2 regions of the Paenibacillus sp. 1A_MP2 genome follow, and region 2 is predicted to be linked to the other one. Evidence: riboswitches for the same ligand, from Rfam matches in the RefSeq annotation. Region 2 holds a riboswitch; the other holds the start of a gene.
What was found. A riboswitch is a leader RNA that binds a small molecule or an ion and turns the genes downstream of it on or off. The one in region 2 is predicted to bind glycine.
Positions count from the first base shown of each region.

Region 1: it holds a riboswitch for glycine, as region 2 does, so the genes downstream of both, gcvT (glycine cleavage system aminomethyltransferase GcvT) here and sdaAB (L-serine ammonia-lyase, iron-sulfur-dependent subunit beta) in region 2, are expected to answer to the same signal.

Region 1 is NZ_JBQQCS010000001.1:2,039,554-2,054,562, forward strand. Features, by position in the region: gene ptsG (glucose-specific PTS transporter subunit IIBC) at 1-636, shown strand, start outside; gene ACTWJ7_RS10105 (HPr family phosphocarrier protein) at 714-989, shown strand; gene ptsP (phosphoenolpyruvate--protein phosphotransferase) at 982-2,694, shown strand; gene gcvPB (aminomethyl-transferring glycine dehydrogenase subunit GcvPB) at 3,005-4,483, opposite strand; partial or broken gene gcvPA (aminomethyl-transferring glycine dehydrogenase subunit GcvPA) at 4,579-5,933, opposite strand; partial or broken gene gcvT (glycine cleavage system aminomethyltransferase GcvT) at 5,930-7,065, opposite strand; glycine riboswitch at 7,263-7,363, opposite strand; glycine riboswitch at 7,367-7,490, opposite strand; partial or broken gene gcvH (glycine cleavage system protein GcvH) at 7,837-8,225, shown strand; gene ACTWJ7_RS10135 (PTS mannitol transporter subunit IICB) at 8,801-10,267, shown strand; gene ACTWJ7_RS10140 (HTH domain-containing protein) at 10,267-10,524, shown strand; gene ACTWJ7_RS10145 (BglG family transcription antiterminator) at 10,491-11,873, shown strand; gene ACTWJ7_RS10150 (PTS sugar transporter subunit IIA) at 11,906-12,373, shown strand; gene ACTWJ7_RS10155 (PTS sugar transporter subunit IIA) at 12,370-12,804, shown strand; partial or broken gene ACTWJ7_RS10160 (mannitol-1-phosphate 5-dehydrogenase) at 12,801-13,951, shown strand; gene ACTWJ7_RS10165 (cysteine-rich CWC family protein) at 14,004-14,252, opposite strand; partial or broken gene ACTWJ7_RS10170 (endonuclease MutS2) at 14,346-15,009, opposite strand, start outside.
Region 2 is NZ_JBQQCS010000001.1:6,749,522-6,764,530, forward strand. Features, by position in the region: gene ACTWJ7_RS33140 (HAMP domain-containing sensor histidine kinase) at 19-1,548, opposite strand; gene ACTWJ7_RS33145 (response regulator transcription factor) at 1,563-2,246, opposite strand; partial or broken gene ACTWJ7_RS33150 (alpha-glycosidase) at 2,457-4,210, shown strand; gene ACTWJ7_RS33155 (PadR family transcriptional regulator) at 4,358-4,870, opposite strand; gene ACTWJ7_RS33160 (YhgE/Pip domain-containing protein) at 4,978-6,195, opposite strand; gene sdaAA (L-serine ammonia-lyase, iron-sulfur-dependent, subunit alpha) at 6,452-7,402, opposite strand; gene sdaAB (L-serine ammonia-lyase, iron-sulfur-dependent subunit beta) at 7,392-8,081, opposite strand; glycine riboswitch at 8,194-8,335, opposite strand; glycine riboswitch at 8,340-8,463, opposite strand; gene ACTWJ7_RS33175 (MFS transporter) at 8,802-10,079, opposite strand; gene ACTWJ7_RS33180 (phosphotransferase enzyme family protein) at 10,109-11,200, opposite strand; gene pstB (phosphate ABC transporter ATP-binding protein PstB) at 11,434-12,189, opposite strand; gene pstA (phosphate ABC transporter permease PstA) at 12,202-13,089, opposite strand; gene pstC (phosphate ABC transporter permease subunit PstC) at 13,092-14,000, opposite strand; gene ACTWJ7_RS33200 (phosphate ABC transporter substrate-binding protein PstS family protein) at 14,143-15,009, opposite strand, start outside.

The DNA of each region.
Region 1 (15,009 bases), 4.7 Mb from region 2:
GCATCTGGTGTGCTTGAGGTGGGTAATAATGTACAGGCCATCTTCGGTACACGCTCAGATACGATTAAATCCCAGATGCAGGATATCATTGCAGGACGAGTACCGGCACCAACGCCAGCAGCTGAGGTCAAACCAACTCCTGAAAAGGAGAAGGAACAGGGAGCAGAGGGCGAACGTATTGTTGCCGAGGACATCGTTATGCCTGTGAATGGTGAACTGATGGACATCACAAACGTTCCTGATCCGGTCTTTGCCGAGAAAATGACAGGTGACGGCTTTGCTGTTCTGCCTCATGATGGCAAGATTACATCGCCTGTATATGGCAAAGTGTTTAACGTATTTCCAAGCAAACATGCCGTGGGCATCATGTCTGACGGAGGCAAGGAAGTGCTTGTTCATATAGGTGTCAACACGGTGAAGCTGAAAGGTCAGGGCTTTAACGTGCTCGTGCAGGAAGGTGATCTGGTATCCGCAGGACAGCCGATTATGGAAGTAGATCTGGAGTATGTCAAAGCCAACGCGCCATCGATCATCTCTCCGGTCATTTTCACCAACCTGCCAGAAGGCTCAACAGTGACGCTCAAGAAGAGCGGCGTACTGAAAATTGGCGATCAGCCAATCATTGAGATAAAATAAGAAGTGTTACGACAATGGCAAGCAAGTGTAAATAGATGCAATGCCTAAACTAAATTATTGAAAGTGAGATGATTGTAATGCAACAAACATTCAGAATTACAGACGAAGATGGTATCCACGCACGTCCGGCGACAGCCCTGGTTAATACAGCAAACAAATTCAAAGGTGCAGAATCCTTTGCAGAAGCTAACGGTAAAAAAGTAACTTTGAAATCCATCCTGGGCGTACTTTCCCTTGGTCTGGAACAAGGCGACACCATCAACATCATCGTTGAAGGTGAAGGCGAAGCAGAAGCTCTTCAAGCTCTGACAGACGTTATGGTTAACGAAGGGCTGGGCGAAATTAATGCTTAATGTTTCTGGGATCGCGGCTTCGGCGGGTATTGCTATCGCCAAGGCGTTTATCTTGGAGCATCCCAATTACTCTGTAGAAAAACGCGAAATCAACGACGTTGACGCAGAGATCGCGAAACTCGACTCAGCTCTGGGCAAGTCCCAGGCTGAGCTTGAGGCGATCAAAGAGCGTACTTTACAAGAGCTTGGCGAGAAAAAAGCTGAGATTTTTGCTTCGCATTTGCTCATTTTGAATGACCCGGAACTGATTGATCCGGTTAAAGCGAAAATTGCAGATGATAAGGTTAATGCGGAATTCGCATTGAACGAAACAGCAACGCAATTTATCGAAATGTTCGAAAACATGAAGAGTGCTTACCTGCAGGAACGTGCTGCAGATATGCGTGATGTAACCAAACGTGTGCTGAATCACTTGCTTGGTATCGAATTCATGAGTCCAGCTGAGATCAGTGAAGAAGTGATCGTGCTTGCGGAGGATCTTACGCCTTCCGACACGGCTCAACTGAACCGTCAATATGTAAAAGGTTTTGCAACGAATATTGGTGGACGTACTTCGCACTCCGCAATCATGGCTCGTTCGCTTGAAATCCCTGCTGTCGTTGGAACCAAGGACATTCTGGCTCAAGCTAAACAAGGCGATATGATTATCGTTGACGGTTTGGACGGTCATGTACTTGTTAATCCAACGGATGATGTTATTGCTGAATATCGTTCCAAACAGGAGCAATACGATGCACAACGTGCCGAGTGGAGAAAACTGCGTGATGAGCCAACGGTAACAGTGGACAACGTTCATGTGGAACTGGCAGCCAACATTGGTACTCCGAATGATGTTGCCGGTGTTCTGGAAAATGGCGGCGAGGCTGTAGGCCTGTACCGTACCGAGTTCCTGTATATGGGCAGAGACAAGCTTCCTTCCGAGGACATTCAGTATAATGCTTACAAGGCTGTACTGGAGAAAATGGAAGGTAAACCTGTTGTCGTTCGTACACTCGACATCGGTGGAGACAAAGAGCTTCCATACCTGGATCTGCCAAAAGAAATGAATCCATTCCTCGGTTTCCGCGCAATTCGTCTGTGTCTGGACCGTCAGGATATATTCCGTACGCAATTGCGTGCATTGCTGCGTGCAAGCGTACATGGTAACCTGCGTGTCATGTTCCCGATGATCGCAACACTGGGGGAATTCCGTGAAGCGAAGGCTGTCCTGCTCGAAGAGAAGGAAAAGCTGGTCGCTGAAGGTATTGCTGTTTCAGACAGCATCCAACTGGGAATCATGGTCGAAATTCCTTCGACTGCGGTTCTGGCGGATCAATTTGCCAAAGAAGTGGACTTCTTCAGTATCGGAACAAACGATCTGATTCAATACACAATGGCTGCTGACCGTATGAACGAGCGTGTATCGTATCTGTATCAACCCTATAACCCTGCCATCTTGCGTTTGGTTAAAATGGTTATCGATGCAGCGCACCGTGAAGGTAAATGGGTTGGCATGTGTGGAGAGATGGCCGGAGACGAAACAGCAATTCCATTGCTGCTCGGTCTCGGACTGGATGAGTTCAGCATGAGCGCAACATCCATTCTGCCAGCTCGTAGTCAGATCACCAAACTGTCCCGTGCAGACATGCAAGAGCTTGCTGCCAAAGCACTGGATATGCAAACGGCTGAACAAGTCGTTGAATTGGTTCAAAGCATTCAAGCGTAATTTTATGGGGTTTCCACCCGATTTTAAGGGTTTCTTTTTCCGATAAAAAAGCTGCAGTCGTGCAGCGATTTTGCCGGTATCTGTTGTTACAGCAGATACCGGCTTTTTTTGTTTTAAGCGGAACTTTCTATTCTGCGGTTATCTATCGCAAAGAAGACGAAACATCGGTGATCATCCGCTGAGCCTTCGAAGAGACATACGATCAAAATTGAAAGCACTGGACCGAAGAGAATGAGATAAAACTAACAGGTTAAAAGGAAACAGCCGCACATAAGTGCGACTGTTTTTGGTCATTTATAACGATTAGCTTTCAACTGCAAGCGCAGTTCAATACAGGCTTACGGGCTGCTGTTGTTTCATCCAGACGGGTAACCGGTGTGCCATAAGGGGCATTGAGTACCAGTTCAGGTGTCTCTTCTGCTTCCTTGGCAATGCGGATCATCGTATCAATGAACCCATCCAATGTTTCTTTGCTCTCGGTTTCCGTCGGCTCGATCATAATGCACTCCTCCACGTTCAGCGGGAAGTACACGGTTGGCGGGTGATATCCAAAATCAAGCAATCGTTTGGCGACATCCAGTGTACGTACACCATACTGCTTCAATCCCCGGCCAGACATCACGAATTCATGTTTGCACACGCCTGGATACGGAATCTCGTAGTAAGGTGCGAGACGGGCCATCATGTAGTTGGCGTTGAGCACCGCGCATTCGGATACCCGGCGCAAGCCTTCAGGTCCATAGGTGCGAATGTAGGCATAGGCACGGACTAGAATACCAAAGTTGCCGTAATACGCTTTGACCCGGCCAATGGATTGATCGCTTTCGCGATCCAATGCATATATGCCCTCATCATTTTTGATGACCATCGGTTTCGGCAGAAACGGAATTAAGCGGCTCTTCACGCCAACCGGGCCGGCACCAGGTCCACCACCGCCGTGCGGAGTGCTCATCGTTTTATGCAAGTTTAGATGTACCACGTCAAAGCCCATATCGCCAGGGCGGGTGATGCCCATAATAGCATTGGAGTTGGCACCATCATAGTACAGCAGGCCACCAGCCTCATGCACGATGGAGGCAATCTCCTGAATGTCTTTTTCAAAAAGTCCGAGTGTGTTCGGATTGGTCAGCATCAACGCTGCGGTATCCGACCCTACAGCAGCGCGGAGTACGTCCAGATCTACCAGACCGTCTGCGCGGGAAGGGATTGTTACCGTTTCGAAACCTGCAACGGTTGCACTTGCCGGGTTGGTGCCGTGAGAAGAATCCGGTACGATGACTTTCGTACGCTGTTCACCACGACCTTCGTGGTAGGCCCGGATCATCATGAGTCCGGTCCATTCGCCGTGTGCGCCAGCGGCAGGTTGCAGTGTAACGGCATCCATACCGGTTAGGCCAGCAAGGTCATTTTGTAACGTGTAGAGCAGTTCAAGTGCACCTTGAATGCTGGATTCGTGCTGATATGGATGAATTTTGGCGAATCCGTTGTAACGGGCCACATCCTCATTAATCTTCGGATTATATTTCATCGTACAAGAACCTAGCGGATAGAATCCGTTATCTATTCCGAAATTACGACGAGACAGAGCAGTGTAGTGGCGAATGACGTCAACTTCAAAAACCTCAGGCAATGCTGCTGCTTCCGATCGAAGCATTTCCCGGGGAATCAGGGAATCGGCAGCTTGCCGGGGAACGTCGCATTCTGGCAAGGAGTACGCAACCCGACCCGGGCTACTGAGTTCAAAAATCAATGATTGCTCCGGTGCTGAAGAGGCAGCTTGGGCAGAGATTTTTGTAACTGTTTCCGCATGGCCCGAAGTGGAGACTGAGGTTACTGTTTCCGGTTGTCCTGTTCCTGAAGTTGCCTTTGTTGTCGTTTCCTGAGTCACAGCGATCCCTCCAATACACGTGCGAATTCGTCTATCTCTTCCTTGCTGCGTCGTTCGGTAACGGCAATGAGCATATGTCCGGCGAGCTCGGAATACTCTCTTCCAAGTTCATACCCGCCAATGAAGCCGGCATCGAGTAATTTCAGTTGCAGGGCATCCACATTTGTTGCTTCAGGCAGTTGGATAACAAACTCATTAAACGTTGGTGCAGTAAACGTAGAGAGACCCCTGGAATTGCGGTAAGTGTGTTCAGGGCATAATGGCTCTTTTGCAAATTCAAATCAGCGACATCGATCATACCTTGTTTACCCATGATGGACATATAGACAGAGGCACTCAGTGCGAGCAAAGCCTGGTTGGAACAGATGTTGGACGTCGCCTTTTCACGACGAATATGCTGTTCACGTGCTTGCAGCGTGAGTACAAAACCACGCTTTCCGTTGCGGTCCGTTGTCTGGCCTACAATTCGGCCAGGAATCCGGCGCATATGAGCCTGGGATACGGCGAAATATCCGCATGTCGGGCCGCCAAGTGAAGCGGCGATACCAAGGGGCTGTGCGTCGCCAACGACGATGTCAGCACCCAGCTTGCCTGGGGCTTCCAGCAGACCCAGCGATAGCGGGTTGGCGCTGACCACGAGCAGGCTTTTGTGCGCATGCGCAAGATCTGCGGCCTGTTTTACATTTTCCACGGCGCCGAAGAAGTTCGGGCTCTGGATCATGACGGCTGCGGTGTCATCGGACACAGCGGCTTGCAGGGCATCCCAGTCTGTTACACCATTTTGATACCCAATCTCAACGATCTCCAGATTGAGGCCATGTGCATAAGCTTGCAATACCTGACGGGATTCGGGATGCACGGTACGTGACACAATCAGCTGTTTGCGGCGGGTTGCCGCTGCGGCAAGATTGCCTGCTTCTGCGAATGCAGTCGCGCCATCGTACATGCTGGCATTGGCTACAGCCATGCCTGTTAACTCACAGATGTAGGATTGAAACTCGAAAATCGCCTGTAATTCTCCCTGGCTGATCTCGGGTTGATAAGGAGTATAGGCAGTATAAAACTCGGAACGGGAGATGACATGATTAATGACGGAAGGAACGTGGTGATCATAAATGCCTGCACCCAGGAAACTGGCGTGTGTCTCGAAGTTGGCATTGGCTCCCGCTTGCTTTGACATATGACGTGTGAGTGCATATTCATCCAGTTTGGAGGAAACAGGCAGTTCACCCTGATAGCGAATCTCCTGTGGAATGTCATGGAACAGATCCTCAATTGTTTCCACACCGATGGTTGCCAGCATGGCACTCTGATCCTGCTCGGTCATGGGAATATAGCGGTGCTTGCTCATGCTTGATCAGCTCCTTGAGTAGGTGTCTTTGGCGCACGTGTCCGTTTATGAAAAGGGGTCTTCACGACCTCGGCTTTCAGTTTCTTGTCACGAATCTCAATCTCCAGCGGGGTACCCAGTGCAGCATATTTGCTGTCAATCAAGGCCAGCCCCAGATTGCGTTTTAGCGTAGGGGATTGGGTGCCTGTGGTTACTTCACCAATCTGTACGCCTTCGGCGTATATCGGATAATGGGGGCGGGAATACCACGCTCCAGCACTTCGATGCCGACCAGCTTGCGGGCAGGCCCATCATTTTTTTGCTGCAACAAGGCTTCATGTCCGATAAACGGCCCGGCATTCAGCTTCACAAACATGCCAACGCCAGCCTCCAGCGGCGAGATGGTTGCAGACAGCTCCTGTCCATACAGGGGAAGCTTGGCTTCAAAGCGCAGCGTATCCCGGGCACCCAGTCCGGTCGGAACGAGTCCGTAACCTTCTCCCGCCTGCATCAATCCGTTCCAGACCACAGCGGCCTGTTCGGCAGGAACATAGAGCTCAAATCCGTCTTCACCCGTATATCCGGTGCGGGATAACAGTAAAGTAACGCCACATACCTTTGCATTCGGTACAAAACGGAAAGGCTCAATCGAAGACACATCAGTGTCTGTCACCTTTGCGAGAATATCCACAGCAAGTGGGCCTTGCAGGGCAAGCAGCGCCGTTTGTTCGGAATCATTAGTCATCGTTACGCCTGGCGACATGTGCTGCTGCAGCCATGACCAGTCCTTGTCGATGTTGGAGGCATTAACCACCAGCAAATAATGCTGGTCTTTCAGTTTATAGATCAACAGATCATCGACCACGCCGCCATCCGGATAACACATTAACGTGTATTGAGCCTGACCGGGAACGAGTGTTGTTACATCATTGGTCGTCATGTGCTGTAAAAAAGCTTCCGCGTGTTCACCTTGTACGGTGAATTCACCCATGTGGGATACATCAAATAATCCGGCACGTTCTCGTACCGCTTCATGCTCTTTCTGAATTCCGCTGAATTGTACCGGGAGCTCCCAGCCACCAAAATCAATGCATCGTACGCCTTCATACTGCTGATAGAGTGGAAAGAGTGGGGTTCTAAGCAAATCGGACATCCAATCACCTCGTCATGGGCCGTCAACCGGCCGAGTGTCTAACCGTGGATCAATGAATCTGGCATCAACATTTAATTATAAAAGTAAGGTAAGGACGCTATAGGCAGCGCCGCTCTATAACCTGTTTTCGTTTTTTTGGGAAAAGGAAAAGGACAGGCCAAAGAACCGGCATGCCAGAAGCACGCTGTATTCTTAGGCTCTGTCCTTGGTACCTGAGAGTTACCCCGCCGCATGATGCAGCAGGTTTCCCCTTGGGTGATCCTAACGCCCACACAGGGCGAATAGATGCTCTCCAGAGTTGCGTCCCGTAAAAGTCCTTTTGCCTGAGAGATTCACCTCCCGCTTGTCGGTGGTTTACTCCTTCGGCGTTACCGCATGTACACCCTGATTCGGGTGTCAAGGGTAATCTCTCCCTTTACATTCATCCGCGGGTAATGCATAGACCAACAAACATATTTACTACTCTCATTAAAGCCTGAATCGACTATTGATGTCAAGAACGATATCATAGAAATCAACAAAAAATCCGAATGATATTTCAATATGATTCTGTAATGTTCGTATATTTTTAAAGAGCACGCTTACTTTTCTAATATTCACCATTATATGTAGAGAGAGCCCAATGGAGTTACAGGCATATAAGGAAGAAAGTCAAATAAATTGTAAGGTATCTTGACATTTGAATCTAAAATATCATACGCTATGTTTTGGGAAAAAGGTTAAGGTCAAAGAAGCGCATGCACTCATTAATGAAAAGCGAGGCGGATATCGATGAGCGAATTAAAAAGTGATTTCCTGTACAGTGAAGAGCACGAATGGGTGCAGACCGTAGGGAGGATACCGTACGTATTGGCATTACCGAATTCGCGCAGCATCAGCTGGGTGACATTGTGTTTGTAGAATTGCCTGACCTTGAATCGGATGTAAAGGCGGAAGACAGCATTGGAACAATTGAATCCGTCAAAACCGTTTCGGATTTGTTTTCTCCTGTAAGTGGAACAATTGTTGCTGTAAATGAGGCATTGCAGGATTCCCCGGAGCTAGTTAATAACTCTCCATATGAAGAAGGCTGGATGATCGAAATCCGTGTTGAGGGCGATTTGACAGCAGCACTGTCCACATTGATGAATGCGGATGCGTATCGTAAACATACGGAATAAAACTAGGGTTGCATTTTCCGCTGGAGACTGAATTTCAGCCTCAGGCCAAATGCCGTTTAACTTAAAAAGAATGAATCGATTGATTATAGATCCGGATGGTAATCCTGCTAATCCGGAGAATACTTAGGCGCAATTGTCTCACCTGTAACGGGCTGAGCAATTGCGCTTTTTGCCGTTGTTATTAGAGTATTTCAGATTATTTGAATGAAATGAATAACACCCTAACGTGTTTCATCATCAATCCTGAATGAGATAGAAACTGCTCATTAAAATTGAATAAATTTACAATTTTATTTGTCATTAAAATGGGGTAATTCGTGGGTATGATACAGGAAAGGGAATAACAGGTTCCATTCCTTATACAAGGTTCAAAATGGGACAATCCTTCAAATTTAAATCTTGTCATCAACGTTCATGACGGAAGTAGGTTTTCATTTCGTTGTAGAAGATACCGTTTTCATTTACGATATGGTTGTGAAATTAAGATTTATTACAGATTTGTACCTTCGTTCGTCTGGATCATCGTGTCAAAATTCAGTGGAATTAAGGTTTAATATGTTGAGGAGGTTTTTAGTATGAGTTCAGTGGACGCAAAGTCCGGAAAAAGCGGAGGAATACGGGTCGGCGTTCAGAAGTTTGGACGTTTCCTGAGTGGTATGGTTATGCCGAACATGGGTGCATTTATCGCCTGGGGTTTAATTACGGCATTGTTCATTCCAAAAGGATGGTTCCCTAACGCAGATTTTGCATTGTTGGTTGATCCAATGATCAAATATTTGCTGCCGTTACTTATCGGTTACACAGGCGGTACGATGGTACACGGCCAACGTGGTGGTGTAGTCGGTGCGATTATGACCATCGGGGTTATTGTCGGCAGTGACATCCCCATGTTTCTTGGTGCCATGATTGCGGGACCGTTGGGAGCCTGGGTCATTAAGAAATTTGACAAGGCTGTCGATGGCAAAATTAAATCCGGGTTTGAGATGCTCGTTAACAACTTCTCCGCTGGTATTATTGGTGGGATTTTGGCCCTTCTAGCGCTTAAAGGTATCGGGCCTTTCGTTGAAGCGATTAGCAAGGTGTTATCGGCTGGGGTAGAAACCTTGATGAATGCTGGTCTTCTCCCGCTGGTCAACTTGATCATTGAGCCAGGAAAAGTATTATTCCTGAACAATGCCATCAACCATGGGATTCTGACACCGATTGGTACGGATCAGGCAAGAGAACTGGGACAATCCGTATTATTCATGCTTGAATCCAATCCGGGACCTGGACTTGGCATTTTGCTGGCCTACTGCTTCTTTGGTCGGGGATCAGCTAAATCTTCCGCTCCAGGTGCTGTAATTATCCATTTCTTTGGCGGGATTCACGAGATTTATTTCCCTTACATTCTGATGAGACCGATACTGATTCTGGCTGCGATGGCTGGTGGTGTAGCGGGTACATTGACTTTTATGCTGACAGGAGCTGGTTTGGTTTCAGCACCGTCACCGGGTAGTATCATTGCTTACTCTTTGTTAACACCTAAGGGTGGATATCTTGGCATGTTTGCAGGGGTAGCCGTAGCTGCGATCATCTCCTTCCTTGTGGCATCTGTGCTGCTCAAAACAGGTAAACAGAAGGATGACGAAGATCTGGATACTGCATCCAGTCGTATGAAAGACATGAAAAATCAGGGCAAAACGGGTAACCTCACCGTTGATAAAGACAATCGGGAAGCTGACCGTGCGGCTGATATTGCTTCTGCGGCAGTAAAAACGGACATAAACAAAATTGTCTTCTCCTGTGATGCAGGAATGGGTTCGAGTGCCATGGGTGCATCGATTCTGCGGAAGAAAATGAAGGCAGCCGGTGTGGATGTCGCTGTAACGAACACGGCGATCAGTGAGATTCCGCAAGATGCCGACATCGTCATCACTCAGAAAACATTGACAGACCGGGCCAAATCCGTGGCTCCAAATGCAGAGCATATTTCCATCGATAACTTCCTGAAGAGTCCTGAATATGAGGCACTGGTGGAGCGCCTCAAATCGGACTCCTGATGAGTAATATTACAAGGAGACAGCGTGAGATCGTGGAGTTCCTGCTGGAGCATCCGCATGAGGTAACTGCTGGCGAAATAGCTGTTGCGGTCAAAGTAAGCACCCGTACTGTGCATCGGGAGCTGCAGATGATTGAACAATGGCTTGAGCCCCTTGGCATGAGATTGGAAAAAAATCGGGAACCGGGGTTCGAATTGATCCCGGTTCCGATGATTTGGCTGTATTGCGCCAACAACTTGAGCTTAACGAATATGTAGAGTTTACGCCCGAAGAGCGTAAACTCTTCATGCTTTGTATTTTGCTGGATGAGTCCGAGCCTGTGAAGCTGCTTGCGCTGGCCTCAGATCTGAAGGTAACCGTGTCTACGGCGAGCAATGATCTGGACGATCTGGAGCCACGCATTCATCTGGCAGGCTTGAAGCTGGTTCGCAGACGCGGATATGGGGTCAAGATCAATGGAAGCGAGTGGGCTCATCGCATGGCTATTTCTGCGCTCGCTCTTGAATATCTGGATGAATCCGATTTGTTCGGTAGGCAAGCGGAGCAGGGCGTCTCCAAAGTAAACAGTAAACTATTGGAAATGATTGGGCATGAGGATGTACTTACGGTCGAAAATGCGTTGTGGCAGCCAGATATTGAGTGGTTGGAAAATATTCCGGAGCGTCAATACATGAAGCTGCTGATTCAAATGTCTGTAGCGGTTGTGCGTATCCGTAAGGGCTTTGGTATTGGTCTGGGCTCTCAACTGGATAAAAAAGACGTTGGAAATTCGCTGCAAGGCGACAAGGGGAAGGTACCAGAATATTTGGCTTCCCGTTTGTGCGGTGTTCTGTCTGCCCAGCTTGGAATTGATTTTGTGGACGAGGAGCAGGCTTATTTTCACAGACTGCTGATTGAAATCGAGCGATCGATTCATTCCTCACGTCTGCTGCCCATAGACGATCTGGTCTTACTCAATATGGTTCGTTCTCTCACAGATCGAATGCAGGAGAATACCCATTATTCGTTCCATGAGGATCGGCTGCTGCGTGAGGGTCTAATTGCTCACATGGAGCCGGTGCTGGAACGAATGGATGGACGGCAGCTCATCCGTAATCCATTGCTTCAGCAGATCCGCAAGGATTATGAATCATTATTTGAGGATGTAAAGAAAGCGGTGCGAGAGGCTTGGCCCAATACGGATGTGCCGGATGAGGAGATTGGATTTTTGGTGATGCACTTCGGTGCTTCCATTGAACGGCTGCGGGTGCTGAAGCGAGAAATCAGGGCTGTCGTCGTCTGTACCAGCGGAATCGGATCTTCACGAATGTTATCGAGCCGTCTGTCCAAGGAAATTCCCGAAATTCGGATTGTGGACAGCGTGTCATGGTATGAAGCCGCACGTATACCGAAGACGGAATATGATTTGGTTCTCTCTACCGTGGATCTGCCAATGGATAAACATCAATACTACAAGGTGAGCCCACTACTGACGGCAGAAGAAAGTGAACGTTTAAGGCACTTCATCAGGACAACAACGCTTCAACGGGAACATAGTCCCCACCTGAAGCAGAGTCAAGGGCAACTGGACGATTTACCGATCCGGTTGGGCTTGAAGCCACCCTGATTGAAATTGTACAGATTATCGGCAAGTTTCAGGTGTTCCCACTGGATAATCAAGAGATCGGATTTTTCAAAACGGCCTACGCCATGTGCAGCGTTTTGCATCAATCTGGTGTGTTGAACAATCCAGAAGAGATTGCCAGGCTGCTGGAGGAGCGTGAAGAGGTTGGAAGCCAGAAAATTCCCGGGACTTCCCTCGCGCTGTTTCATACACGCAGTGATGGCATTCACAGTCCTTCAATCACGCTTTTCCAACTGACAGAGCCGCTTCTGCGCACGCCGGAAGACCCGGCAGGTGTCAGCCATGTGCTCTTGATGCTTGGACCGAGACAGTTATCGAAGGAAAGCTTGGAGGTACTGAGTGAGATCAGTGCGCTATTGTTGCAGGAAGAAATGATTGCATTACTTGAAAAAGGCAACCGGGATGACCTTATTCATTACTTGTCCCAAGAACTTGCGGGATTTTACCGCAGCAAAACCGAAATTGGAGGTATTCAAACATGAGTGTGTTAACTAAAGATAAAGTCATCATGAATGCAACGGCTCAGGACAAATACGAAGCGATTCGTATGGCAGGTCAGATTTTGAAAGACGCGGGACATATCACCGCAGAATACATTGACAAAATGCTGGAGCGTGAAGAGATTGTCTCCACGTATGTGGGCAACGGACTGGCGATTCCACACGGCACGAAGGAATCCAAATCATTCATCCTGTCCACAGGTATATCGGTTATTCAGTTCCCGCAAGGTGTTGATTTTGGGGAAGAAAAAGCGTATATGGTGATTGGTATCGCCGCTCAGGGCGGAGAACATATGGAGATCCTGACCAGCATCGCAGTCATCTGTGCTGAGGAAGAGAACATGGAAGCTCTGCGTCATGCTCAAACCGCTGAAGAAGTCATTACTATTTTGGAAAGTGAAATGGAACTATGAAGGCCCTTCACTTCGGAGCAGGGAATATTGGACGTGGTTTCATTGGTTTGATCCTGTCCCGTGCTGGCTACAATGTCGTTTTCTCGGACGTTAACCAGGAGCTGGTTAAGGCTCTAGAGCAGCGTGGAGAGTACACGGTTGAGCTGGCTAACGAGGCCAAGGACCTGGAGACCGTTACCGGTGTGAGTGCAATCGATGGAACGAATCTGGATACCGTCGCTCAAAACGTTGCAGAAGCGGAACTGATCACAACGGCCGTGGGTGTAGGCATTCTGAAACATATTGCTCCCGGTATTGCGAAAGGTCTTACAGCCAGACTGGGAACAGGTGATGTCTTCCAGCCCCTTCACATTATTGCCTGTGAAAATGCAATTGGAGCCAGCACTCAGCTGAAAGAACATGTATATGGTCTGCTTGATGAGCGTACTCGCCTGCTTGCGGATCAGTACGTGTATTTCCCGGATTCAGCCGTAGACCGTATTGTGCCGATTCAGCATCATGAGGATCCATTACATGTACAGGTAGAGCCTTTCTATGAATGGGTCGTTGACCGTTCACAAATGGCCCCTGCTTTCAAACCGGTTGAGGGTGTAATGTATGTGGATGATCTGGAGCCGTATATCGAACGGAAGCTGTTTACCGTAAATACCGGACACTGTATTGCCGCCTATATTGGATATGTAAACGGGTTTGATACAATTCAGAAGGCTATTGCCGATGAAAAAGTCAAATCTATTGTATATGGGGCCTTGCAGGAAACCGGGGCAGTATTGGTGAAGCGTTTTGGATTCAATGCGGATGACCATCAGCTGTACATTGCCAAAATATTGGAACGGTTCGTTAACCCACATCTGACGGATGAGGTAACTCGTGTAGGACGTTCTCCGCTGCGGAAGCTGTCCCGAATGACCGTCTGGTTCGCCCGGCTCTCCAGGCTTACGAGTACGGAACGGAGACAACACATCTGGCGATGGGAATGGCGGCTGCCTGCAAGTTTAATATTTCCGAAGATCCGGAAGCAGTGGAGCTTCAGACTACGATCCAGCAAAAAGGGATTGAAGCAGCACTCAGCCAGTATACGTCCATGGACGAGAACCATCCTGTACTGAAGCAAGCGGTAGCGCATTATCAACAAATGCAGAAGTAACATTCTTCATTACAGTACAACGTAATATCGACAGAAGAAGAGCCTCACAGGGTTAACTGTGAGGCTCTTTATTTTGCTCTGCCTTCTTTTTATACTTATCCAGACATGCTTCGCATATACAAGACTTCCTGCGTTGTTCTGCCGGAATGGGGTCAAATACCCCTTCGGGGAACACGGCCTGGTTACACCAGCATGCTGAATGAGGGCGGCCTGCTGCATAGGAACAGCCATTGGCTTCACCACATAAAGGACATACAAGGACTTCTGCAGTCACCTTCTTTGTATCCTGCTCAACAGACATATGAGTCTTCCTTCCCCGTTGAATTTCTTAACCACGAACGATCGATAGGTTTATTAAAGTATATCAACTCCACCCATGATATCAATCCTGTGGTTATTCTTCAGGAGGCAATTCAATCGTCAATCCTTCCACATGCTTGCGACCCATCAGTTTGCGCTTCTTCCGGTTTTCCTTGGTCTCCAGCACAATGTCGAGGTCATAGTCGTCGCCCGGATAAAGTTCCTGTGCAGATATATGCAAAGTCAGGCGTTTCTTGTGAATTTTGACTTTGCGTCCGCGCAGCATGACTCCGATATTCCCGCGACTGTCCTCCACATCGCAGACAATTCCTGACTGGTTCAGATAGGCTGCATAGACGCGATCCCCTTTTCGGAATGCTTTGGCAGGGGATGTGGGTTTTGATGCTCCAGTCCAATTGGACTGGTTTCTAAGGCCAGTTTGTACGGACGGGCTGACAGGTTCGTTGACAGGTTCCAACGTGTTCCTTGTTTTATTTGAATGCTTTTGTTCAGCCATGCTGCTTTTTGGTGATGGTGAAGAATTCACGTCGGGCACAGCTGATGTAAAGTTTGGAGAGACACGTTGCGAGACTCCCTGATCTGAAATGAGCTTGGAGCGCTCAATAATGCGCTGCGGCATCCCCAGCTTCAATGCAATGGAATAGGCATAGCTTTCCCGGCTTCTCCAATCCGCAATCGATAGAGAGGCTGGAGCGAGACTGTATCAAATTCCATTCGTGCATTCTCAAATCCAGACG
Region 2 (15,009 bases):
GTTTAGTTTAAAAAAATGTTATTTCAATTCACTTCCCGTAACCGTTCCATTGTAAATATACACCCGCACACCTGCCTCGGAGCTATCCACCTTCTTGCGCAGCCCCATCTCACGAACGAGCAGATCCACAATCGACAGGCCAAGTCCTGTTCCTTTCGTTTCCGATTCATACTGCATGCCCGGACCCTGATCCCGGATGACCAGAGCGGTTCGTCCCTGAATCTGCTCAGTGAATATACCAATGTATCTTCCTTCCGTCGCATAGCGGATCACGTTCTGGAACAGATTATCGAGAATCCGACGCATTCCCTGCTCATCTACCTGCCAGATCAGAGGTTCATCCGGCAAATCAATATCGATGTCGAATTGTTCTTTCTCCCAAACGGGATACCACGCTGCTGCCGCTTCCCTGACAATACGGAGTATATCCCTTTCTTCCAGTTTCAAGGTGTACTTCCCGCTAGTAAGCAAATTGTACGATAACATGTTGTCGATGAGTCCGCCCAGGTCTTCCATCTTTGCCTCCATGCGTCCCAATGAACTAACGCCCTTGTCACTCAGCGCTTCTTTATGCAGAGCATGCATATGTCCACGAATGACAGTCAGGGGTGTACGCAGATCATGGGAGAGCCCGGCAATGAGACGTTTGCGCAGCTGCTCTTCCTCCTGTTCCCGGTGACGGCTGTCCGTCAGTTGATGCACCATCTGGTTGAATGATTCTTCCAGCTGTCCAATCTCATCAAATCTGCGAATATCAACCGGAAGTGGGATGCCCTCCTTGCCCGGGGTCATCATCGCGGTCTGCAGCCGGATGAGCCGCTTGCGAATCCGCGCGAAGAACAGGATCGACATGACGATGAAGAACAAAAAGATGACCATCATCAATGCACCCAAATAAAGAAGCTCCATAGGCCAGTTATTCTGCGGTTTCTGCAATAGTGTACGGGGCACCTCAATCACCATGAAGCCTTGTCCCTTGTCCTTGCTGTTTCCTCCCACAAAAGCAACTACCGTCAGGGGATCGCGATAGGATGCGTCCTTCATAAATTGCAGCGTCTGGGACACATTCCATTGCGCAGGAATTTGCGTCTTTTCTGTTTTCAGATCGTCCAACGTCCATTTTAACGTCGTTATTGTCGTATTATTAGATGAAGACTCGGATACAACTACCCCTTCGCCAGGCAAAACAAAGACTGTTTTCCCGTTCTGATCCACACGGTACATGGAAGATAGAGGATACTTATGGTGCAGCTGCTCCATGCGTTTATCTATTGCTGCCGGAGTCGCCCCATCCAGCTTCTTCGCAGCCTGTGACCAGAGGTTACTAATATGGGTGGAGTCTCCATAAGGTGCTGCATTTCCTGTATTCGATTGGTTTACCACCACCACATAAATCACGGATACAATCGGAAGAACGACCGGAACAAACAAAACCGCACACAGAATGAGGATAATATAACGGGACATCAGGGACCGACCGAAACGAAGCTTGCGTTTTCCCGCGAAATGCCGTTCCTTTCCTCTTCCTTTCTCCTGTGTTCCTCGCATGCCGGACTTCCTCATCATGGCTTCTTCACGCGGTACCCTACACCACGAACGGTCTGGATGATCGTAGGGTTCGCCGGATCACGCTCCAGCTTCTCGCGCAGATGACGAATATGGACCATTAATGTCTTGTCCCCGTCCAGGTAAGGCTCGTTCCAAACAGCTTCGTAGATCTGCTCTTTGGTCCGAATCATGCCCATATGCCTGAGCAGATAAGCGAAGATATGAAACTGTTTCCCCGATAAAATAATTTCTTCTCCCGTCTCCTCATTCACGATTCGGTTATCCTTCTCGTAGATGGACAGGTGATCCAGCTTCACCACGGTATCGGCTGAGATCGCAGTCCCTGCCTTCCGAAGCTGGACTTCAATCCGCGCGGCGAGTTCATCCGGATGAAACGGCTTGGTTACATAATCATCAGCAAAATCAAGCCCATGCAGCTTGTCATCAATGGACGTTCTGGCTGAGAGCATCACAACGGGGACGGTAGGATGTTCCTTTTTGAGTCGCTGACCCACCGTAAATCCGTCCAATCCCGGCAGCATGACATCCAGAATAATCAACGAGCAGCCCCCGGCTGCTTCAGCCGCGCCTTCGCCACTTGCGAGCCATACCACTTCATAACCTCGCTCCTCCAGGTCATCCCTGACCCATGTGGCAATCTCGGTATCGTCTTCAATATATAACAACTTCGTTTTCATGCGCGTATTCGTTTCCTTTCTGCACCCTTTGGGTTAATAATATTTGAAACATAATCAAGTATATTGTTTGTATAAAATGTACGAGCTGATTAGCATACAACTTTGGATGTCCTTTATTTTAAATTATACCTTAATCAACCGCTTCGCATAATTCTGCATCGAATGCTGCGACTTGCTGACATACTACATATGTAACAGGAGGAGATTCAAATGCTGCTGGAAGCCATCTATCATCAACCGAAACGGAATTGGGCCTACGCCTACGATAAGGATACCATTCGTCTGCGTCTGCGTGCCAAAAAGAATGATCTCACCGAGGTGCATGCCCTGACCGGGGACAAATACGCTTGGGAACGTACCAAAGCGTTGATTCCTTTAACCAAATTCACATCCGATTCCATGTTCGATTACTATGAGGGGGAAGTAAAGCCTCCGTATCATCGGCTGAAGTATTCTTTTTTGCTGAAAAATGGTTCCGAACAGATTTGGATGACCGAAACGGATTTCCAGGAGCATGAACCCGACGATCCCAGTCACATGTTCCAGTTTCCGTACCTCCATCCCGGAGCTGTATTCACACCGCCTGCATGGGTAAAGGATGCGATTTTCTATCAGATCTTCCCTGAACGCTTTGCCAATGGCAACCCGGATCTCGATCCTGAACATGTGGAACCCTGGGGTGGCGAGCCAACCCCGTTTAACTTTTTTGGCGGTGATCTTCAGGGCGTTATCGACCATCTCGATTACCTTGAAGAGTTGGGCATTAACGCCATTTATTTCACACCCATCTTCGAGGCAACGACCAATCATAAGTACGATACCGAAGATTACCTGCGAGTAGATCGGCATTTTGGCGATGCAGATACGGTCAAACGGCTGGTTGAACTATGCCATAAACGCGGAATCCGGGTGTTGCTGGATGCGGTGTTCAATCATTCCGGGAAGATGTTTGCGCCGTTTGTCGATGTGCAAAAGTACGGGAAAAGTCCAAATATAAGGACTGGTTCCATGTGCACGAATTCCCGCTGGATGTGAAGGATGGCATTCCTACCTATGAAACATTTGGCTTCGAGGCTCATATGCCGAAGCTGAATACGGAAAATCCTGAAGTGAAGGCATATCTGCTGGAGGTCGCCGAGTACTGGATCAAGGAAGTAGGCACGGATGGCTGGCGGCTGGATGTCGCGGATGAAGTGGATAATGCATTCTGGCAAGATTTCCGCAAGGTGGTTAAGGCTGCGAATCCGGATGCCTATATCTTGGGTGAGGTATGGAATGAGTCCTCCTCCTGGCTGCAAGGCGACCAGTTCGATGCCTCGATGAACTATCCGTTTACGGAAGCGGTAAATCGTTTTTTCGTAAAAGATGCCATGCACGCTGACGAATTCGCGAACTCCATCGGTCGACAGCTGTCCCGCTATCCGCTGCAGGCCAGTGAAGTGGCGTTCAATCTGCTGGACAGTCATGATACACCACGACTGCTCACCTTATGTGAGGGCGACCGGCGGAAGATGAAACTGGCTGCGCTGTTCCAATTCAGTTATATGGGTGCCCCGTGCATCTATTATGGGGACGAGATTGGACTGGACGGCGATCATGATCCCGGTTGTCGGAAATGCATGGAGTGGGATGAGGCAAAGCAGGATCGTGAGCTGTTCACCTTTTATCAGAAGCTGATTGCACTTCGCCATGCCCATCCTGCCCTGCGTGCGGAAGGCAGCATACGTTTCCTGCAAGCCCGTGAAGGTGGAAGCCAGCTTGTAATGGAACGACAGGATGATAAGGAACGAATTCTGATCCTGTTCAATCGTTCGGAAGAAACAGCTATCGTCGAGCTGGAGGCGGACACCGGGGATTGGACGGAGTTATTTGGGGAGAATTATCGTACAGCCAAGGAAAAGGGAATCCTGGCCGTTGAGCTGCCCGCATATGGATATGCTGTACTCAGCACAGATATCGTGTAGCAGCTTGATGTTGTTATGGCCTTGGAATTTGCTACATTGAAAGCAACGCAAATAAGCGCTCGCAGACCTGTGATGGTTCTGTAGAGCGCTTGTTCTGCGTTATGGATGGATGATCCGATCGATTCATTTCACGATTACGACTGAAATTTACTGTGGCGTGGATAACTGCTGCTTGAGCAATTGAATCGTGGCCTCATATTGCACAAGCCCTACTTGCATACATAAACGCTGTGAAGGCGATATTTGTTCGCCAAGTTGCTTCATCTGGCGCTGCAGCTCGGCATACAGCAATTCTTTACGATTCAGCTCCGCCCGGACCCACCCTGTGACGGTATCTTCATCTGCCAGCTCTCCGAAATACAGACGCATCAGAAAATCAGAACGGAACACTTCGGCTTCCAGGGGACTCATCAAATAGGTACTGAACTCCGCAGAACCTTCCGGTGTTAATGTATACACATTTTTGTCAGGTTTTCCTTTTTGTCTAACGGATTCCTTGGTCAATAACCCTGACTTTTCCATCTTGGCGAGTGTTGGATAAATGGTGCCGAAGCTCGCATCAAAGAAAAACGAAAAATATTGTTCAAAGTACTGCTTGATCTCATATCCGGAACATGGCTGATTGTGCAGTATTCCGAGGATGACATGCTGTGTGTTCATCGGTGTACCGCTCCTTTCCAATTCCTCTTAACGTATCACATCCTCCCTTATACGTTCAACATCAGCAGGCATCTGCGATTGAGTTCCCAAGGGATGAAAAATGTTTGTCATCCATGGTCAGGCGAAGTCAGGTTCCCAGCCAGAGCGGCAGGAGCAGCAGCAGCTTTGGATTCTAAAGGAATGCCGGATTGTGCAGGACTCGAGCGTTTGATCCACGTGCACACCACACCCAGAACCAACGTCGCCGCTCCAATCACCACCAGAAGCAGAACATCATGACTAATCCCGCTGCCGCCAAGCACCAGATTCATCATGCCCTCCACTGCATAGGTTGCCGGTAGATAATGACCGATCTGTTGATAGAAATCAGACATGACATCACGCGGAATGGTTGCGCCCGATGACAACATCAGCAGAGGCAGCAAAGCACTGTTTAACCAAGCCCCGGCATTTCCAAGCAGCAACAAGCTCAATTGCGCGACGAATAGAAAAGATAAGGTAATCAACAACTGAAATAGCCATAACATCCACCATCCATCCGCTGATGATACACCCATAACATGCATCATCCCGGCTCCAACGAGCGATACGATAAATGCAGCACCCAGGTTGATGATATTGCGTGCCCAGAAACGCTCCCATTTCCCCGCCTTGCTACTTAGTTCTCCAGACACTTTTTGCAGATTCATACCAAGCAGCATCGCACCTGTAAACGTAGCCGTCACAATCAGCATCGGCACCATCGAAAAGGCAAAGTTTTGAACTGGATTCAGCCGTTCCACTTCTGCCTCCACCCGGGAAGATAACCCCAGCGCCAGCGCATTTGCCTGATCGGAAGCCATACCCGATTGATCCAGCACTCCACGAATGCCATTTTGCTGTACTTCACGGTTCAACGTCGCTGTAACTTGTGCGGATACGTTCTGCATCACACTTTTCACGGTAGCTACGTTGGATTCATTCATCACATACTTCACCTTCACCGGTTGCGATAAATCTCCCGCCTGCTGCATGAAACCCGATGGAATCTCAATAATCATGTATACATCCCTGTCGGTTAACAGCTGTCTGGCTTCTTCCATCGATGCGGATGGTTTGATCACAAAGCCAAGTCCCGCTGCAAGAGACTTCGCTACAGGCTCAGCCGCGGCCCCATCTTCATTCACAATGGTCACCGCAAGCTGAGTCATCCGTGCATTAACCTGATCATACCCACTAAGCCAAATGGTATTAAAAAAAACCTGGAATAATACGGCCGTAATCAACCCGACAATCGTAGCTCCATTTTTCATAAACAGAAGACTCGTTTGAAAAACACGTTTCATCTTATTCATCTCCTTAGGTTGTATTACGTTATTTAGCTTTTCTATATATCATATTGATATATGTCAGTTAATAATATATCTAATCGATATATAAACGTCAATACCTATTTATTTTTTTCTTTGTTGGAACAGCAAAAAAGCCGATACGCCTCTTCATCAGGAAGAATTCGTATCGGCTTTCATATCAAGATGGGAGCAGCATCGACGTTTATGATCCAGACTCCGAGTTAATTCAGTTCATGTTCGTTCATGGTTGTCATGCCTTAGGTTCAGGTTTGTTTTCAGCAGGGGACTCAGACTCTGCTTCAACTTCAGGCTCTGCACGCTTCGCCTTCGGTTTGGCGAGCTTCTCCATCATTTTCCGTCCCGTTGGTGTTTGAGCCAGCCCACCTTGGGCCGTTTCACGGTGCCTGCTTGGCATGGCACTGCCTACTTCCAGCATGACATCAATGACTTCGTCAGACGGAATGGCACTTCGTACCCCGGCCAGCGCCATGTCGGCCGCAGCCAACGCGGTTACGGCACCCAGTCCGTTACGGATGATGCACGGAATTTCCACGAGGCCTGCGACGGGATCGCAGATAAGGCCCAATGTGTTTTTTAACGCAAGACCTACTGCATGAACCACTTGCTCCGGCGTCCCTCCACGCAGCTCCACCATCGCTCCAGCGGCCATGCCGATGGCAGAACCCACTTCAGCCTGACAGCCGCCCTCGGCACCGGAAATAAATGAATTGTTGGCAATGACATAACCGATCGCTCCCGCACAGAACAGACCGTTCACCAGATGCTCGTCACTCCAGCCAAAACGCTCCTGGGAGCTGATAAATACACCTGGAATGATACCACAGGAACCGGCTGTCGGTGTCGCTACGATTCGGCCCATGGATGCGTTCACTTCCGATACACAAAGGGCATACGCCATGGCTAGTGCAGATGCATCTCCAGAGCAAGTCTCGCCTTTACGAATGTACTCGGCCATTTTTTTGCCGTCTCCGCCAGTCAAGCCGCTGCGTGATGTCGTATCTTCTGTCAGCCCTTTGTGAACAGCTTCCTTCATCACCTGATAGTAATCCGACATCTGCCGCACAACATCCGCTTTCGGGATATTCGTCTCCTGAACCTGCTCTTCGATCATCAGCTCGGCAATGGTTTTGGACTCTGCTGTACAGATGGTATTCAGTTCATGTAGATGTTTAAACCGCATCCGGTTCGACCCCTCTCTTCAAATCAATCACGCGAATGTCCAGCATATGATCCAGCGACCGCAGACGGTTTAACATCTCAGGATTCGGCACACCATCCATCTCCATCGCCGTCAGTGCTTCACCATCCCGCGCTTTCCGATCCACTTGCATGTACCCGATGTTCACACCTGACGAACTGATTGTGGAGGTTACGGAGGCGAGCACCCCTGCTTTGTCCGAATGGCGCAGCACAAGTGTCGGAAACTCTCCGCTGATCTGTACACGAAAATCATTCAATGCATGTACCGATACACTACCACCACCAATGGAAGCACCGATTAGTGAACATTCGCGGTCTCCGTGCCATAACTCAATTTTGACCGTATTAGGATGAGGAGCAGGCAGACCACTTGTAAAAAACTCTACCTCCATACCCGCTTCCTCTGCATATTGCTCTGCATCCGGAATCCGTGGATCATCCGTCACATAATCAAGCAGGCCACCGATCAATGCGAGATCCGTACCATGCCCCTGATACGTATCGGCGAAGGAGCCGTACAGCGTTAATCGGGCACGTTCAGGCGTGCACCCCAACCACTGACGGGCAATTCGACCCAATCTTGCTGCTCCAGCCGTATGTGAACTTGATGGACCTGTCATGGACGGACCAATAATTGAAAAAACGTCTTTAAAACGCATCGCAAACCCTCCATTTATAATCGTCATTTTCATCCAGACCTACACCCATAATGTTCCTTTATTACTGAATGATGACATAAGAAAAGGACAGAAGAAGGCCTTAAGGCCCTCTCTCTGTCCTCGATACCTGAGAGTTTCATGATAAGAAGCGCGGCGGATTGATGCATGCCCTGTATTCACAGGTAATGTCCCCTGCACACCGTGCTGCTTGACCATATACCCCTTGGGTGGCGCATATCGCGCACTCTCCAGAGTTGCGTCCAACGATGGTACATTTACCTGAGAGATTAACCACTGCGCCGGGTGCGTAGCAGCTTGCTCCTTCGGTGCCCGACAGCTGCCTTTTTACTCGGCATGCCCAGGACTCTCCCGCTCGCTATCATTCGCTTGTATGGAACCATTCTGATCGTGTACCAGAACGATAATTGAAGTTTTTATTACTTTCTCATTAAGATTAATCGACCGGAAGATCAGTGTCAACAAACTTAACGATTTCTTTGTGAATATTTACTTTTTTCCATTTTATAAACAGGATGAACCAACGATTTGTAAACTTTTATCACATGAATGTGTTAATGCGTTTCATTTAGAAAGCGTATACATTTGTTTGTTTTCTATGAGCAATATCTGTGGTTAGTACTATCTATGTTAAGATCCACAGAACGGTTCGGGTATTCAGGCAACCATTATTCTGTACTAGAATTGCCGGATTTCTGCCTGTCACCCCACCATCGAGTTGGGCTTCGCCGGTTCATCATAAAACCTGCTTCGGGAAGGAAACATGCTCGTCACCCACAATCCCAACGCTGCCAGCACCATCACTCCAGATACAACCGTATATACCATACGAAGCGACAACTGCTCTGCCACCACGCCTGCAACCAAAATGGAAACCACCTGCAGCACGCTTAACCCCAATCCAAGTATACTGCTCACTCGGCCCATCAGACCGACAGGGATATTATTTTGATAAAAGGTAACCAGGCCCGTATTCGCCAGTGCCGAGCACAGACCGAGCAGAATAAAAGCAAACGCCGCCAGTTCAAACGAGAACGAACGGGCGAACAGGAAATAACCCAGTGCGACCAGAAGCACACCGCCACCCATCATGTGACGGATCGGCACATGTTTGGCGAACAGCCAAACCAGCATGGAGCCTGCCAAATAACCAATCCCGGTGATACTCATCAAAGCTCCGTACTGCGATTCAGGCAGGTTCATCACCTGACGGATAAACACCACTTCCTGGGCATCGAGCGACATGCCGACCACCAGAATGATCTGAAACAGGGCATATATACCGACCACGTAGCTCGACTTCCGGCTAAAGCTCAGTACAGCCCTCCAATCCTGGGCAATCAACCGAGGTGTCAGCCTGTTTCCCGTCCCTTGATTCTGTTCTCCAATGCCCAATTTGGGAAGAAACAATAGAATCACAGCAGAAGCAGCAAAGGAAACCGCATTGGCATAAATGGCTGCAGCCGGAGATAAATAAATCAGCATCACTCCCGCGACTGCCGGGCCGGTAATAAATGCACCTGAGCTGATTAAGGCTTGCAAAGAGTTGAAGCGCTTGCGCCGTTCAGCAGGTACCAGCCGGGTAATGTACACCTGAGAGGAAGGGACAAATATGGAGGAAGACATACTGATCAGAAACATCACTGTATACATCATCCATAGGCTGGAAATCAGGGGGAGCATCGCCACCAACAATGCCCGCAGCATATCGGCACCAATCATCAGCTGCCGCTGATCATAACGATCAATCAGACTGCCTGACCATAACTTCGTGCACACCGAAGCAATTGGCGAGATAATCCATAACCCTGCGACTGCCGCTGGGGACTGTGTCATATTCAGCACCATCAGGTTAATCGCCACAATATATATGAAGTCACCTAGATTGGATATGCCCACTCCGCCAAGTAGCAATCCGGCATGCTTCCAGCCACCAGACGGAATCTTCGAAGCAACTCTTTTTTCATGAATGTTATTCATAGCGCTTCCCACCCAACAGAAATCACAAATTATAACTCATAGAAGATGCTCTCATTGTGTACATAGGGTCTGCAAAATTTGCTGCAAATAAGAGGCATTCGCTCTTTCATCCATTCGTACCTTGACTCATTCTCCATCTGAAATGCGAAATAGCCAAACGTAAAGATTAGCATGAATCCTTCCATTAACCGAATATCACGCTTCGTCAGTGGTTCTGCCTGCTCCGTATAACCCGATAGGAAGATATCCCGTTCCTCCCGATTGAAAATCGTAGCTGCCCCTCCGGCATCAAAGAGATAGTAGCCATAACCGTATAAACAAAAATCAATCATGGATATGCCCTGATCCGTCACCAGCAGATTGCCGCGGGTAATATCCGCGTGAATCACTCCCCAAGTCTCGGCAGTGTGAGGATACGTTTCGAGTTGCCGGTTAATGTTCTCAAACGTCTCACGGATCAGATCGAAATCTTCAGGAGTAAAGATGCCACGTCTAACGCCTTCCTCCAGTTGCTCCAACATGACCAGATTCTCTTTGATCGAGCCGTAGGCAGGTCGTACTCCCGTTTGATCCAAGGCGGGGCTATCGGTATATATCTCTGGGATGATCGCCTTGTCAGCGTGCTGTTCACGGTCATTCACCTGCTGTCTGCTTTCAGACTTCTGTGAACCCACCTGCGGCTTGGGAGTTTCCTTTGGTCTTCGTCCATATTGATGTAGCGTCTGCAACTGTACGCCCAAATCATGAATCTGTGCTGTCGTCAGACGTTCTCCCTGTTTGATATCCCTGCCCTCAATCCATTCCAGAACAGTACAACAGATCTCTTCTCCCGCTTCGTCCAACCAGACGGTGATCCACTCTCCCGAGGTATTGCGTACAGGTGTCTGCACTCGCAATGGGCTGGTAGCCCGTAATTCATGAAGGAGATTCATCTCCGCTTCAAGTGCAGGTCGTGTATGCTGGATGCCCGTCATGCTTGCAAAAGCGGCTTTATGTATACGCAATAAATACTTCTGTCCGGTTACATCATCCACCACTTGGTACGTTAGATTTTCATTATGTCGGATAAAGGAAACGGATGGCTTTTCTATAGAATAATGCGAAATAATTTCAATTGCCATGATGTCTTGGAATATCTTATGGGTAGTTATGATCCACATCTCCTTCTCTTATCAAATTAAAGGTGGCGCTTACAAATATCGTAGCATGATTGTTTTTATTTTGGCAAACTATTCCATATGTAGAATTACATAAAAAAGCATAACCCCCGAACTGTCTCGCCCGGGTGTTATGCTTCCTTCTATCTCTATAGATCTATCTCTATCTCTATTTCTTACTCCATCCAATATAACAATTAACCGAAACGTCCCATAATATATTCCTGCGTCAGACGGTTGTCCGGGTTGGTGAAAATATGCTCCGTATCCCCGTGTTCAATCATGCTTCCCAGATAAAAATAAGCCGTATAATCCGAGATGCGTGCCGCCTGCTGCATGTTATGGGTAACGATCACGATCCGCAGCTCTTTCTTGAGCTCCGAGATCAATTCCTCCACCTTGCCCGTAGATACCGGGTCAAGTGCAGATGCCGGCTCATCAAGCAGCAAAATCTGCGGATCCACCGACAACGCGCGAGCGATACAAAGACGCTGTTGTTGTCCACCTGAAAGGGCCAGAGCAGACTCGTTCAGTCTGTCCTTCACTTCGTCCCAGAGCGCAGCGCGACGCAGGCTTTTTTCCACAATTTCATCCAGTGCCTTCTTACTCTTGATACCTCGGTAGCGGGGGCCAAACGCGATATTGTTGTAGATGGATTTGTGGAACGGGTTGGGCTTCTGCCACACCATGCCGATCTTTTGGCGAAGCTTGATCACATCCGTACCCGGCTCATTCAGATCATTGCCGTCCATCCAGATATGTCCCTCCGTACGTGAACCGGCAATCTCGTCGTTCATCCGGTTCAACGACCGCAGGAACGTGGATTTACCACAGCCGGATGGGCCAATGAGGGCTGTTACACTGGCTTCAGGGAAAGTCAGGCTGATCTGCTTCACAGCCTGAAAATGCCCATAATATATGCTTAACTGTTCCGTACCGAAAGGTATGGCCATGTTGGTTCCTCCTTATTTCGAAGCTGTCATTCGGCGGTAGACTACCCGACCGATCCAGCGTGCACTCAGATTGAACGCCAGCACGAGAAGTACAAGCACGGCTGAAGCGCCAGCTGCTACTTCTTTGGAGTCTGGGCCAATGCCTTCACTGTTTACTTTCCAGATGTGCACCGCCAGCGTCTCTGCCGGACGCAATGGATTGATCGGCGATCTTGGACTTGTTGGATTCCAGTCCGTGAAGTCCAGCGGCGGACTACTCATACCCGCTGTGAACATCAGAGCTGCTGCTTCACCGAAGATCCGGCCCGATGCCAGGATCGTACCCGTGATTAAGCTGGGCAATGCAACAGGCAGCAGAATGGAAGTGATAATCTTCCATTTGGACAATCCGAGTGCAAGACCCGCTTCCTTCTGCTCTTTCGGAACGGCTCGGAACGCTTGCTCCGTTGTCCGCACCATAAGTGGAAGATTAAATATAGCCAAGGCCATGGCACCCGATAACAGGGAGAATCCGAGACCAAATGTATTAACAATTAGCAAGAGTCCGAACAAACCAATGACGATAGACGGGAATGAGGATAACACTTCGACAACCAGTCGAATAAAGCTTGTAATCCGGCCCGGCTTGGCGTACTCGGCCATATAAATACCGCCGCCCCAGCCAAGGGGAATGGTAATAATCAAGGTCAGAACAAGCAGGAAGATCGAGTTGAATAATTGCGGTCCAATCCCGCCTCCACCTTTGAGCAGCTGTGGTGCACTGGTCAGGAAGTGCCAGTTAATCTGGCCAATCCCACGTACCAGAATGAAGCCAAGCAAACCGAGCAAGAGAACAACAATGAACAAAGCCAGAACAACGATAATGGAAGTGGCAACTTTATCTACCGTTTTAGCCTTCATTTTCATACCCGGTTCCTCCTTTCAAGCAGGCGAACCAGAATGACGAAGACAAAGGTCATCACCAGCAGGACAAGCGCCATACTCCACAGTGCATTATTATGAACGGATCCCATTGTGGTGTTACCCATACTTAGGGTGATTACACTCGTTAACGTTGAAGCCGATTCGAGCAGGGATGTCGGCACATGCGGTGCATTACCGATAACCATCTGTACGGCAAGAGCTTCACCAAATGCGCGAGCCATACCAAGTACAATACCTGTCAGCAAAGCTGGAAGAACCGTAGGGATAATGACACGATAGATTGTTTGCCAGCGAGTTGCACCCAATGCATAGGACGATTCACGCAGACCTTTCGGCAGTGAAGACAGTGCATCTGCCATAATACTTGTTACAGTAGGCAAAATCATAACGGACAGAACCAAACATCCGGCTGCAATTCCGACGCCGGCTCCGCCAAACATGCTGCGCAACAAAGGAACGATAACACTGAGACCGATAAATCCGTATACAACGGAAGGAATACCGGACAGCAGCTCAATCGCAGGTTGCAATATTTTTTTACCTTTACCCGGTACAATCTCGGTCATGAAGAGCGCTGCGCACAAGCTAAGTGGACTTGCGATCAGAGCAGCAAGAAATGTTGTTATGAATGACCCTGTAATGAACGGTAAAGCTCCATAGGCAGCGGGTTCCCCCGTTGGATTCCACGTTTTGCCGGATAAAAATTCGCGTAAACTTACGCCATCCTGGAAAAAGGTCGATAAGCCTTTGGACGCTACAAAATAAACGATGGAAAACATGACAACGATCAGGAAAACGACACAAATCGACGTATAGATCCGTCCCGTCCACTCTTCCCAATAATGCTTTTCTCTCAAGGGCCGGCGCGGTTTCAACTTGTTGTTCATTACCGTTCCCCCTTCGGTCTGTTCCATAACAACCATCCTTCTATAGTAGAATTCATGCAAAATATGGGATAATTCCAGAGCAAACCGCGCAAAGAGGCAGGACCTGGGTCCGCCTCTCTCGCTGTATGCGCAAGTTCAAAGATTATTGAGTTACAGTACCTGCTGCGTCACGTTTTACTTTCATGCCGGATACTGGGATGTAACCAAGCTCCGTCACGTCGTTTTGTTGAATTTCGTCACTCAGGATGTAGTCGAGGAATGCTTGTGTTGCTGCATCCGGGTCACCTTTTGTGTACATGTGCTCGTAAGCCCATACCGGATAAGTTCCTGCTTCAACGTTCTCAACTGTTGCTTCTACACCTTCGTATTTCAAAACTTGCAGGCTGTCATCCAGGTAGGACAGAGCCAGATAACCAATTGCGCCTGGCGTTTCAGCTACGAGCTTTTTAACTGTACCGGAGGAATCTTCCTGAATCGAACCTTGGATATCTTCAACTTTTGTTCCCAGTGCAAAGTTCTCGAATGTTGCACGAGTACCGGAGCTGCTAGGACGGTTTACGATAACGATGGCTTGATCTTTACCGCCAACATCTTTCCAGTTTGTGATTTTACCAGAGAAAATGTCGATCAGTTGTTGCTTCGTCAAATCTTGTACACCTGCATCTTTGTTGCTTACTGGTGCAATTGCTACAACAGCTACTTGGTGATCTTTCAGTTCGCTTACTTTTGCTGCGTCATCAATCTTCTCTTCTGCGAATACGTCAGAGTTACCGATTGTAGCTTGTCCGTCAGATACTTGTGTCAAACCAGTACCACTACCGCCGCCTTGCACTTGTACCGTTACGTTCTTATATTCATCAACTGCCATAAATTTTTGTCCAGCTTGCTCTACCAGAGGTTGCAGTGCTGTTGAACCAACAGCCAGAATGTTCCCGCTAAGTTCAGTAGCAGTTTCTCCTGATCCATTGTCTGTGGCACCCTCTGTACCAGCGTCATTTTTCGATCCGCA